3 regions of the Shewanella sp. A22 genome follow, and region 3 is predicted to be linked to each of the others. Evidence: predicted binding sites of a transcription regulator. Region 3 holds the regulator's gene; each other region holds the start of a gene.
What was found. Region 3 encodes sigma-54, which starts transcription at its own class of promoters, with help from an activator protein. Its sites were predicted from a motif close to GTTGGCACGNNNNTNGNNT; they were not measured.
Positions count from the first base shown of each region.

Region 1: the regulator sigma-54 is predicted to act here: its motif matches at 2,676-2,694, upstream of ACWXWT_RS07150 (nitrate reductase).
Region 2: the regulator sigma-54 is predicted to act here: its motif matches at 2,727-2,745, upstream of ACWXWT_RS10040 (YccF domain-containing protein).

Region 1 is NZ_JBSQBN010000027.1:17,587-22,056, forward strand. It holds gene fabF (beta-ketoacyl-ACP synthase II) at 1-292, shown strand, start outside; gene ACWXWT_RS07135 (acyl-CoA thioesterase) at 404-892, shown strand; gene ACWXWT_RS07140 (NAD(P)-dependent oxidoreductase) at 906-1,781, shown strand; gene cctA (tetraheme c-type cytochrome CctA) at 2,109-2,444, shown strand; gene ACWXWT_RS07150 (nitrate reductase) at 2,736-4,470, shown strand, end outside.
Region 2 is NZ_JBSQBN010000044.1:10,938-15,407, reverse strand. It holds gene ACWXWT_RS10055 (homogentisate 1,2-dioxygenase) at 1-87, opposite strand, end outside; gene ACWXWT_RS10050 (LysR family transcriptional regulator) at 307-1,233, shown strand; gene ACWXWT_RS10045 (TIGR00266 family protein) at 1,377-2,165, shown strand; gene ACWXWT_RS10040 (YccF domain-containing protein) at 2,277-2,690, opposite strand; gene ACWXWT_RS10035 (1-aminocyclopropane-1-carboxylate deaminase/D-cysteine desulfhydrase) at 2,888-3,859, shown strand; gene ACWXWT_RS10030 (hypothetical protein) at 4,058-4,231, opposite strand.
Region 3 is NZ_JBSQBN010000094.1:13,281-17,750, forward strand. It holds gene lptC (LPS export ABC transporter periplasmic protein LptC) at 1-105, shown strand, start outside; gene lptA (lipopolysaccharide transport periplasmic protein LptA) at 92-673, shown strand; gene lptB (LPS export ABC transporter ATP-binding protein) at 670-1,401, shown strand; gene ACWXWT_RS15295 (RNA polymerase factor sigma-54) at 1,545-3,029, shown strand; gene hpf (ribosome hibernation-promoting factor, HPF/YfiA family) at 3,055-3,342, shown strand; gene ptsN (PTS IIA-like nitrogen regulatory protein PtsN) at 3,345-3,788, shown strand; gene rapZ (RNase adapter RapZ) at 3,785-4,470, shown strand, end outside.

The DNA of each region.
Region 1 (4,470 bases), on a different contig from region 3:
TGCGGTTAAAGCCGTATTTGGTCCGCACGCTTATGATTTGTTAGTCAGTTCAACTAAGTCAATGACCGGACACTTGTTGGGCGCAGCTGGTGCAATTGAAGCCATTATTACTTTACTTGCACTGCGCGACCAACATGTACCGCCAACCATCAACTTAGATAACCCAGATGAAGGTTGCGACTTAGATTTTGTTGCCCACACTTCACGTCGTCATCAGTTTGATTATGCCTTATGTAATTCATTTGGTTTTGGCGGTACAAACGGCTCGTTATTGTTTAAGAAAGTGGATTAATTGACATCAATTAAAAAAGCGCCTAGTGCGCTTTTTTTGTAACAGTACTCAGTGTATCGTTGATACGATTTAGATGACTTCCGATACACCATCGAATGAATTGGAGGCTTTATGGCCGGTAAAGATAGACAGCTTACATTGCGTTTTTTGGCTGAACCTGCAGATGTCAATTTTGGTGGTAAGGTACACGGTGGGGCAGTCATGAAATGGATTGATTTAGCCGCTTATGCCGCTGCTGCAGGATGGAGCGGTAAATATTGTATAACGGTTTACGCAGGCGGTATCAGGTTTGTAAAGCCTATTTTTGTCGGTAATATTGTTGAAGTAACAGGTAAAGTCATTTATACCGGTACGACTTCGATGCATATTGCCATTGACGTTAAAGCTGGCGATCCGAAGGAGTCAGAACGTCACTTAACCACGCATTGTATTGTGATAATGGTCGCTGTCGACGATGACGGAACGCCGACAACAGTGCCTGAATGGCTCCCACAAACTGCCGATGACATTCGTTTACGTGACGCCGCTTTACGTTTAATGGATATGCGTAAGCGCATTGGGGCTGAAATGGAAGCTCACGTTAAACCTTCAGTTGAATAAATAAGAGGAAATTATGGCTAAGGTAGCATTTATTGGTTTAGGCGTAATGGGGTTCCCCATGGCTGGCCATTTAGTTAAGCAAGGGCATGACGTTACAGTGTATAACCGTACTGAGGCTAAAGCTAAACAGTGGGTAGAACAATATGGCGGCAAGTATGCCGCAACACCAAAAGATGCCGCTAAAGGGCAAGACATTGTCTTTACCTGTGTAGGTAATGACGATGACCTGCGTCAAGTGGTATTAGGTGAACAGGGTGTTGTGCATGGTATGCATGCAGGTTCTATCTTGGTAGACCATACTACGGCGTCTGCGGATGTAGCACGTGAAATTGCCGAACAGATTGAGTCATTTCAGATAGCCTTTATGGATGCGCCTGTTTCAGGTGGTCAAGCCGGGGCTGAAAATGGCGTGTTGACGGTGATGATGGGGGGTGAACAAGCTCATTTTGATACGGTAAAACCGGTTATCGCTGCTTATAGCCGTTGTGCTGAACTGTTAGGTCCTGTAGGAGCTGGCCAGCTAACCAAAATGGTTAATCAAATTTGCATTGCTGGTGTTGTGCAAGGCTTAGCTGAAGGACTCCATTTTGCTAAGAGTGCTGGTTTAGATGGCTTGAAAGTGATTGAAGTCATTAGTAAAGGCGCTGCACAAAGTTGGCAGATGGAAAATCGTTATCAAACCATGTGGCATGGTAAATACGATTTCGGTTTTGCGATAGATTGGATGCGTAAAGATTTAGGTATCGCTCTGGATGAAGCGCGCAGAAACGGTAGTCATTTACCTGTGACAGCATTAGTCGATCAATTTTATTCAGAAGTTCAGGCGATGAAAGGCAACCGTTGGGATACCTCAAGTTTACTGGCTCGTTTAGAGAAGACGCGTAGTTAATATCTATAACATTCGTTTTTTTGGTATTAATGGTTAAGGGCTGTGCAAATAGCGTTATTCAATAAAAACCATCAATTTACATGATGTAGCGCACACATTCCGATTGTTAACACTGCTATTATTGCAGAATCTAAATTAATTTTGCTTAAAGTGGATTGCTAAACTACGTTTATATTGCCAGTCAATAATAGTCTTATATCTATATGTTGATGAGTAATTTCAAAACTAAGTTGTGAGTAAACTACTAAGTAAAGTGTCGTGCTGAAGTGTGCTGATCTGCGTCATATAACAAGAATGCGGACACACACTAAATTGGAGAAATGAATAGTGAACAATAAACTACTAAGCGCATTGTTTGCGGTAGGTTTCGCAGTAATGATGATGTCTTCTACATCATTTGCTGCTGATGAGACCCTCGCAGAGTTTCATGTTGAAATGGGTGGCTGTGAAAACTGTCATGCAGATGGGGAACCATCAACAGATGGCGCATATGAATTCGAACAATGTCAAAGTTGTCATGGTTCACTTGCTGAAATGGACGATAACCATAAGCCCCATGATGGAATGTTGATGTGTGCAGATTGCCATGCACCACATGAAGCCAAAGTAGGTGAAAAGCCAACATGTGATACATGCCATGATGATGGTCGTGTTGCAAAATAAGCTTCTTTAGAAACCTGAAAAATACCGACGTAATGTCGGTATTTTTGTTTCTGAACGTCGAGTTTGTCACTTAACATTAAATGAGTATACCTCTTTATAGGTATTAAAATGTGTTGTATTTCAACCAGATGCGCAACATAATTGCGCAAGGCGTGCACTTTTGTTGCGCAAATGTTGTAACCTTTTATCGTTGTAAATATCCATTTCTATTTAAAATCAGCAAGTTAATTTTCTGGCACAGCTTTCGCAATACCTTACCCATGTAAATAGTCAAAGTGAAAGGGTAGATGTATGCCAGTAGTCCAATCAAGTTGTGCTTATTGTGGTGTCGGATGCGGCGTGAGCGTGTCTTCAAATAAAGCGGATTGGGCGGATGTCGATGTTGCAGATTTAGTACTAGGCGGTGACAACAAGCATCCTGCTAATTATGGTCATTTATGTGCCAAAGGTGAGCGATTACTCGACAGTTTAGCTCAACCCAATGTACTGCGTTACCCCAAACTTCGGTCAGGTATGCCACTTGATTGGGACAAGGCAAACACCTTAATTGCTGATACCTTTGCGCAAACCATTGCAGAACATGGTCCAGATTCAGTCGCACTGTATCTTTCTGGCCAATTACTCACTGAAGATTATTATGTTGCCAACAAGTTTGCTAAAGGCTTTTTAAAAACGGCTAATGTCGATACTAACTCACGGTTGTGTATGTCGTCAGCGGTGAGCGCAATGCAGCGTGCCTTTGGTGAAGATGTTGTTCCTGGATGTTATGACGACCTAGAGCAAGCGGATGTGATTGTACTTGTGGGGGCCAATACTGCTTGGACTCATCCCGTTCTTTTTCAACGAATTCTAGCAGCAAAAAAAGCCAATAATGCTCAGTTAGTGGTGATCGACCCGTTATCAACAGCCACAGCTAAACAAGCTGACTTACATTTAGCCATTAAACCGGGTGCTGATTTAACATTATTTCATGGCTTACTCGGTTACCTAGCAGATCAAAATCGTGTCGACCACGCGTATATTGTTGAACATACAGAAGGCTTTTATACTGTGGTTTTGCAGGCGCAACAATTAAGTGCCAATTTAGCTGAGCTTGCAACGCAAGTCGGCGTATCTGTTACCAAACTGATGCAATTTTATCAACTCGTGACCACCAATAACAAAGTGCTTACGGCATCTTGTCAGGGGGTTAACCAGTCAACTATTGGTACCGATGCAACCAATGCGATGATTAACTGCCACCTCGCGTTAGGGCATATTGGACAAGCAGGTTGCGGTTTTTTTTCGTTAACAGGGCAGCCTAATGCCATGGGCGGTCGTGAGGTTGGTGGGTTGGCCACTCAGTTAGCATGCCATATGGGTTTTTCACAACCGGAGCAGCAGTTATTAGCTGATTTTTGGAAAGTTGATAGTGTTGCGGATCAAAAAGGATTAGCTGCAGTTGAGATGTTTGATGCCCTTGCCGAAGGTAAAATCAAAGCGATTTGGATTATGGGTACCAATCCAGTGGTGTCTTTACCCAACAGTGAAAAAATTGCACGAGCATTAGCAGATTGTCCTTTTGTGGTAGTGTCTGAAATCAGCCCTGATTCTGATACCGCTAAACTTGCTGATGTATTACTCCCCGCACAAGGTTGGTCCGAAAAATGCGGTACCGTCACTAATAGTGAACGCACTATTACTCGTCAACGCGGTTTTATCACAGCCAAAGGGCAAGCTAAACCAGATTGGTGGGCCGTTAGCCAAGTAGCTAACAAAATGGGCTTCGAGGGTTTTGAGTTTGATGACAATGCCAGCATATTTAGCGAATTTGCAGCCCTATCGGCTAAGGTTAAACAGGTTTTTCCAACTAAGGTGTTTGATCTTACTGGGCTAACAGAATTATCCAAAGCACAATATGATGCATTGGCACCGACGCAATGGCCTATTGCTTCAGCAACTCAAATTGGTCAACAAAACGTGCGTGTTTTCGGCCTAAGTGTATTTGCTACTGCAACGGGTAAAGCTCAGTTTGTCGCGCCAGCCG
Region 2 (4,470 bases), on a different contig from region 3:
TTCTTCACGGTACAACTCGCCATTATCTCTTTCGAAGGCAATGTGGCGTTTGGTCGGGATCTGACCTTGCTTAACATAGAATGGCATGTGATTGTCCTATGGTGAATCGACTGCGAATGTCGTGGCGTTTATGTTATTTGTTGTTATGGCCTAATCGCATTGGGTAACCCGATATGTGATCTAACTAACAATTTAGTGGTAAAGATCAACAAAAAAAAGAATAATAAATAACTCAACTCAATCAATTTTTTAGATTGTTATGTTAGCTTTACATTTGTGTATGGATAACGGGACAGTGGAAATCTTATGCGTATAGATATCGATGCCTTTAATGTACTGCAAGTACTTGTTGAGGAAGGAAGTTTTTCAAAAGCTTCAATGCGGTTACACAAGGCACAATCGGCGGTAAGCTATCAGGTTAAAAAACTGGAGCAACATCTCGGTGTGACATTATTTAATCGAGATCATTATCGTGCTGAGTTAACACCCGAAGGTAAGGTGATTTTGGCTGAAGGTCAGCGTTTATTACAGCATTTAGCCAATATTGAACATCTTGCAAGCCGCTTTAGTCAGGGGTGGGAGCCTAAGCTTGAGTTAGTGATAGACGGTGCTTTGCCGATGGAGCCGATCATGACCGCCCTTAAGCGCATGTCTGAACATAATATTCCTACTAAAATTCAACTCAATATGGAGTTTCTTGGCGGAGTGCAGCATCGCTTTGAACGCGACCAAGCTGATTTGATGCTCGTGAAGGATTATCGTACAGGTCCTTCGTATCACCCTATGTCATTACCCACTATCACTAGCGTGTTAGTGGCATCATCAAAACATCCTTTAAGTCAGTTAAAGGCCATTAGTTTGCCGGAGTTACAGCAACATGTTGAGTTAACCATTGAAGACTCATCTCCAGGTAAACGTGACCGAGATGAAATGCAATTCGGTGGAGACAAAGTATTCTATCTTTCAGGTTTTATTATGAAGAAAAATGCGTTGTTAAAAGGATTAGGTTTTGGTTGGATGCCGGAATTTTTAATTGCTGAAGAATTACATCAAGGGCAACTGATTGAAGTCGATTTTATTGGCGGTAACCGGTTTAGTTTTACACCGCAATTAGTGTCCACACTTGAACGTCCGCTTGGGCGAGCAGGGCAACTATTTACCGAACTTATTCTGCAAGAGTTTACTACGTATCAACAGCATCAATCAGGATTAAGTGGAGCAGGACTTGGTTAACAAGTCTAATCTTATCAATTCCTACGAAATATTTTGCAGCAAAGTAGACATGGGCAAATCGTCAACATCTTGTTAACCTAAATCCATACAATTATCCAATTGCGATTCAATTTTACTCTTACCCCATTTTTAAGGAGCGATAAATGACTAGAAAATGCCACGAAGTAGACTATGAAATCATAGGCTCAAGCATGCAGTTAGTGGAAATTGAGCTAGATCCGCATGAGGCTGTTATTGCTGAAGCGGGCGCCATGACATACCTCGAAGAAGACATTATGTTTGAGGCTAAAATGGGTGATGGTTCAGAACCAGAGTCAGGTTTTTTTGGTAAGTTACTTGGTGCGGGTAAACGCGCCATTTCAGGTGAGGGTATTTTTATGACTCACTTTACTAATGAAGGACAACAGAAACGCAAAGTGGCATTTGCCGCACCGTTTCCTGGCACTATTTTGGCGATTGACTTATCCGAGCATCAAGGCGAACTTATCTGCCAAAAAGACAGCTTTTTAGCGGCCGCATTAGGTACTCAAGTGAGTATGAAATTTAATAAACGTTTAGGCACCGGTTTTTTTGGTGGTGAAGGGTTTATTTTACAAAGCTTAAAAGGTGACGGTATGGCGTTTGTGCATGCAGGTGGGACACTGATAAAAAAAGAATTACATGGTGAGACATTGCGGGTGGATACGGGTTGTTTAGTTGGATTTACGCCTGGTATCGATTACGACATTCAACGTGCAGGTTCATTAAAGTCAATGGTGTTTGGCGGTGAAGGTTTGTTTCTTGCGACCTTACAAGGCCATGGCACAGTGTGGTTACAAAGCTTACCGTTTTCTCGAATGGCTGACAGAATTATTGCTCATGCACCTTCTAGTGGTGGTAAAGACCAAGGTGAAGGTTCTGTCCTTGGCGGCATAGGCCGAATGATTAACTAACTTTATTTTGCCATAGCGAAGGCATTAATAATTAGTTTTTAATAAAGAAGCCGACAACATAAAGTTATCGGCTTTTTTATAAGATTTACATGTCTAAGATTAACACTATTATTAATAGGTCGGCTTGGCAATAACGGTTTGACCAATCGGGGTTAAACTTAATAGGGCCAATTTAATATGCTGCATCGCAAAAGGAATACCTATAATGGTGACAAAACAGGCTAAGGCATGTGCTAAGTGACCAATGGCAAGCCAAATACCAAAGCATAAAAACCACACTACGTTCCCCAGAGTCCCCAACGTGCCAGTACCAATGTCTTCTTCACCAGAAACGTGTTTACGATTAACTGTTTCTTGCCCAAATGGCCAGAATGCCAATTCGCCAATAACAAAACATGCTCGCCCGAATGGTATGCCTATGATACTGATAAAGCATAATGCTCCCACAAACCACCAAGCGAGGCCCATAATAAATCCACCCATTAAAAACCAAGCAATATTAAAGATTAAGCGTAAAAGTGACATTTTCATTCCTATCAAGAGTCAATAATGATTAATATATAGCGATATTCATGCCATGTTTTTAAGCTGTTGATTTTATGAGTTAAAGTGTCATTTTACACACTTAGTTCGATCTGTTGGTCATCATTAATACAAATGAATCGATGAGATTTGTCATTTTTTAGTTAAAATGCTCATATTACAGTTGATTGAGACAATTCATGTTTTCGATAAGCCCAGTACAGCCAATGAACTTTGGCAGACAGATTATCTATGTCAAACGGGATGATTTATTACATCCTGATTTTAGTGGTAATAAAGCACGTAAGTTTTATCATTTTTTACATCATGATTACTCGCATGTTACTCAATTAGTGGCTTCGGGGTCGGCGCAGGCTAATTCATTATATTCAATGTCAGTGCTTGCTAAGCAGCAAGGCTGGACGTTTAATTATTATGTCAGTCATATCAATGATTTTTTATTGCAAAACCCACAAGGTAATTATGCTGCCGCAGTACAAAATGGCGCTAATATTATTGATATTGGCAATTTGGCTTATGCAGAAAATCTTGCTGGTATGCATTTAAATGATGCGATGCAATATATTGTGTCATCAGATCCCATCTACGCTGATAAAAAGCATTTATTGTATATTCCAGAAGGTGGACGTTGTCAGTATGCTGAAACTGGGATCGCACAACTGGCTGCTGAAATAATTCAATGGGCACAAGAACAACAGAAAAAAAAACTAATGGTTTTTTTACCCTCAGGTACGGGGACTACTGCTGCTTATTTAAATAAGCAATTAATCCAACAGTTAGCTCAATTAGCAATAATGGATGCATTTACCATTGAGGTCATAACTTGCAGCACCGTAGGGGGAGATGAATATTTACGTCAACAATTCTCAGAGTTAGTTGATGAAATGTATTACCCAACCATTATTAATGATGGTCATAAATATCATTTTGGAAAGTTATCGCGACGTTGTTTTGATATGTGGCAAACAGTATGTCAGTCAGGGATTGAATTTGAATTACTGTATGATCCGGTTGGATTTTTAGTGCTTAAGCATTATTTATCTAATCATCCTACATTTGCTAAAGATATTTTATATATACATCAAGGTGGTTTATTAGGAAATCAAACAATGTTATCGAGATACCAACGTAAGTTTACACACACAATTTGATCCTGTGGGGTAGGTTTATTTAACTGGTTGATGTTTGGTGCAATGATGTTGAATGTAAAAAATGAAAAATCACTCGAAAATATTGGTTGTCATTCATTTTGCTCTGCTTTAATAAACATTCGGTAAGTGAGAGGAGAATACCGAGAAATGAGTTTATTAAATAACAGAGCAAATGATTAACGCAAAGCGTTAAGAATATTACTTATTGGCAGAAATTAACCATTTCATGAAGTTTAATGCTTCAATACGCTTTGAAAATGTTTTTTTGTTTTTACCTAGGCTATCGGTAAAAGCAATTGAGTTTTTGTTTGACGAAATTGAATTAACTGGGAAGTTAACTGAAATTTCGTGTCCATTCATGTTGTATGACATTGGTCACACTCCTTCTTGTATATTCACCCTTAGGTGAGAAAATTGTTCAATAAAATATCCTTGGCATTTTTAGTGTTGCAAAAGATGAATGTGTCGAGATTTAACTTAACCTATCTTTAACTCACTAATCAAGTACTGTTATGTAAATAGTTGATTAAGGTCTATTTTATGTTAACAATATTGATGTTGTGACATATTTTAAGAGTCTTAATATCTATTTTAGTACTTCATTTTATAAG
Region 3 (4,470 bases):
AAAGGCAAAGGGTTTATTATTCAAGGTTTAGGTTTACATGCTGACTTGAATTCGCAAAAACTATCGCTACTCAGCCAGGTAGAAGGAATATATGAGCCACATTAATCGTCTCCATACTCACGCCAACGTCATACTATTAAGTGGCATTCTTTGCATGCTGAGTTTGCCTGCAATGGCAAAACAAGATGATCTTAAACAAGAGTTAAAAATTGCCGCGGTGAGCCAATTTGCTGACATTAAAAATAACCAAATCGTTTTTAATGGTCCAGTTAAAATTGTGCAAGGCAGCATTACTATCAATGCCGATCAACTACGAGCGTTCACCCCTGAAAATAGCACAAGTAAAAAGCTTATCGCCACGGGAAAACCAGCCACATTTTCACAAGAGTTAGACGATGGTCAAATTGGTACCGCTAGCGCTGACGAAATAACCTATGATCTTGCCACTACCACACTCACATTAACCGGTAATGCCAAACTTGATCAATCCGGTAGCCAAGTTACAGGTAATCGAATTAAATACAACATCAATGCTCAAGAGCTGATTGCAGAAAGTACTGGCAAAGGCCAAGATCGCGTAATCACTATTATTCAACCTGAGAATTTCCAAGACGAAACAGCACCAAAACAAAAGCTCCCAGAAATTCCAGTAAACAAGCAGATCAAACAATGACCCAAATAACCTTAACCGCTGAAAATCTAGCTAAAAGCTATAAAGCCCGTCAAGTTGTAAAAGATGTGAGTTTAACGGTTAAAACGGGCCAAATTGTGGGTCTTTTAGGCCCCAATGGCGCAGGTAAAACAACCACATTTTATATGGTTGTTGGGTTAGTCAAAAGCGATAAAGGTCGGATCCTAATTGATAATGATGACCTCACCGCCGACCCTATGCACCTTCGCGCCCGCAAAGGGATTGGTTACTTACCACAAGAAGCCAGTATTTTCCGCAAGCTGACAGTATATGACAATATTATGGCTGTGTTGCAAACTCGTAAAGAACTCAACACAGACCAGCGTATTGAACAACTCGAACATTTATTGGAAGAGTTTCATATTACTCATATTCGAGACAGTCAAGGTATGTCGTTATCGGGTGGTGAACGACGCCGAGTTGAAATTGCACGCGCATTAGCAGCCAACCCCAAATTTATTTTGCTCGACGAACCCTTTGCTGGTGTCGACCCAATATCGGTTATCGACATTAAAAAAATTATCCAACAGCTTAAAAGCCGTGGGCTGGGGGTATTGATTACCGACCATAATGTACGTGAAACACTCGATGTTTGTGAACGGGCCTATATTGTTAGCCAAGGTAATTTAATCGCCGAAGGCACACCTGATGAGATATTAAGCAATCAGCAAGTTCGCGCTGTGTACTTAGGTGAACAATTCAAGCTATAGTTACTTTAGTGGCTTTTTAACCTATCTAACTCATTTCGTTGAACGATATCTAAATAGCTATAAGTGTCATTGATGTACGTGATAATCCATAACAGTTTTTCGAGATTGTCATTTTATGAAAATCATCTAGGGATAAGCGGTAAATGAAAGCGTCACTCCAACTCAAAATGGGTCAACACTTAACCATGACCCCCCAACTGCAGCAGGCTATTCGCCTACTGCAGTTATCGTCATTGGAGCTACAGCAAGAAATCCAGCAAGCATTAGACTCAAACCCATTGCTTGAAATAGAAGATGAGTTTTCTGATGCAAAGGACACAGCCAAAGAAAGTCGAGATCAAGCAGATACAGACTTTAGTGACAACAGCATCGTCAACATTGAAAAAGACACCTCTACTGTCGATACAGCAGAGTCCATGACCAAAGAAACAATGGATGATCTTGCAATGGATACTACATGGGATGAAGTGTATACCGCTTCTCCTATGTCAGGTTCTGGTAGCGCTAGTATGCGTGATGATGACATGCCATTCCAAGGTGAAACCACCGAGGGTCTTTATGAACATTTAGAATGGCAAAAAAACCTCACACCGTTTTCCGATACCGATCTTGCCATTGCCACCGCAATTATTGATGCGATTGATGAACGAGGCTATTTAACCCAAAATACCGAGGATATCCTCGAAGCTATGGGGGATGAAAATGTTGAACTCGACGAAGTTGAAGCGGTGTTAAAACGGATCCAACACTTTGATCCTGTTGGTGTAGCAGCGCGTGACTTAAGTGAATGCCTATTAATTCAATTGGCACAATTTTCCAATACCACCCCCCATATTGATAATGCTCGTCTATTAATTAAAGACTATTTAGACTTAATTGCTGGACGTGACTTTAGATTGTTAATGCGCAAAACGAAGTTAAAAGAAAATGAATTACGTGATGCCATAGCACTAATCCAGTCACTCAATCCTCGCCCAGGATTATCCATTACAGCCGTCGACGATGAGTATGTCATTCCTGATGTCACCGTGTTTAAAAAAAATGGCCGTTGGGTAGTAGAATTAAATCCAGATAATATGCCAAAAATTGGTGTTAATCAGCAATATGCAGCAATGGCGAAAAGCAGTAAAAATCCGTCTGACAGCCAATTTATACGTGGCCACTTGCAAGAGGCTAAATGGTTTATAAAAAGTATAGAAAGTCGTAATGAGACTTTACTCAAAGTGGCAAACTGCATTGTAAAATTTCAGCAAGGCTTTTTTGAATATGGTGAAGAAGCCATGAAGCCTATGGTATTAAATGATATTGCAGAAGCTGTAGAAATGCACGAATCAACCATTTCACGAGTAACAACACAAAAGTATATGCATACCCCGCGGGGCCTATTTGAACTAAAATACTTCTTCTCTAGCCATGTCAGTACCGACGATGGTGGAGAGTGCTCATCAACCGCGATTCGTGCTTTTATCAAAAAGCTGGTAGCAGCGGAAAACCAGAAAAAACCACTGAGTGACAGTAAAATGGCTCAACTTCTGGCTGAACAGGGTATCAACGTTGCTCGTCGTACGATAGCAAAATACCGTGAAGCAATGCTCATACCGCCCTCAAACCAACGTAAGAGTTTATAACCTACAGGGTAATGGAGGATTTTTAATGCATATAAATCTATCTGGACATCATATCGACATCACCGAATCTTTACGTGAATACGTTCATGGTAAATTTTCAAAGCTTGAACGACACTCAGATCAGATCAATAATGTACACGTTGTGCTCAATGTAGAAAAATTACAACAAAAAGCAGAAGCAAGAATCACCCTAAGTGGCACTGAGATTTTTGCCATGTCAGAAAATACTGACATGTATGCTGCAATAGACGCCCTGATCGATAAACTCGACCGTCAGGTAATTAAACACAAAGAGAAGTATACAAAACACTAACGATGGAACTTTGTACCATCCTGCAGCCGGAATGCACTACCTGTGCCACACCGGGCAGTAAGAAAAAAGTACTGGAACTCATCAGCGATTTAGTTGCTGCCCAGTACCCAACCCTGTCTTCGCAAGAGGTTTTTGAAAGCCTTTTAGCGAGAGAGAAAATGGGTAGCACAGGTATAGGAAATGGCATTGCGATACCTCATGGCCGATTAACGACCATCGATCACCCCATCGCAATATTTATTAAATGTGAAGAAGCCATAGCCTTTGATGCTATCGATAAGCAGCCCGTGGATATTTTATTTGCTTTATTAGTGCCTGCAGATCAGTGCCAGCAACACTTAAGCACATTATCAAGCATGGCTCAAAAGCTCAGTGATAAGCAAATATTGAAACAGCTTCGTAAAACTCACGACGCAACAGAACTTTATCAGGTTATTACTGCATGAAACTTGTCATAGTATCGGGACGTTCAGGCTCAGGAAAATCAGTAGCCTTAAGAGTATTGGAAGATCTAGGATATTATTGTGTAGATAATTTGCCTTTACCTCTCATTGGCGCATTATTAGCTCAGCTCAAAGGCAGTAATGATCTGGTTGCCATTAGCGTTGATGTACGCAATATTGCAGAACAAGGTAAAGTACTTCAAGACCAATTAGCACTACTTGAGAACGACACTGAAATTATCAGCTTCTTTTTAAATTCCAATGACAAAGTATTGCTTAAACGTTACAGCGAAACTCGTCGATTACATCCGTTATCTAAAAATCACATTTCACTGCAAGAAGCGATCAAGCTCGAAGGGCGTTTACTTGAGCCGATAGCAAAAATTGTAGACCATTACATCGACACTTCAGCACTGAATATCTACGAATTAAGCGACCAAGTTAGGCAAATTTTATTAGGCAGTGTTGATAAAGAGTTAGTGATTAACTTTGAGTCTTTTGGCTTTAAACACGGCATGCCAACAGAAGCAGACTTTATGTTTGATGTACGCTTTTTACCCAACCCACATTGGGAAATAGAACTACGCCCATTTACGGGGTTAGACGAACCCGTACAGGAGTTTTTAGGGCGTCAGCCATTAGTTAATAAGTTTATTTGGCAAATTGAAAACCTATTTGAAACTTG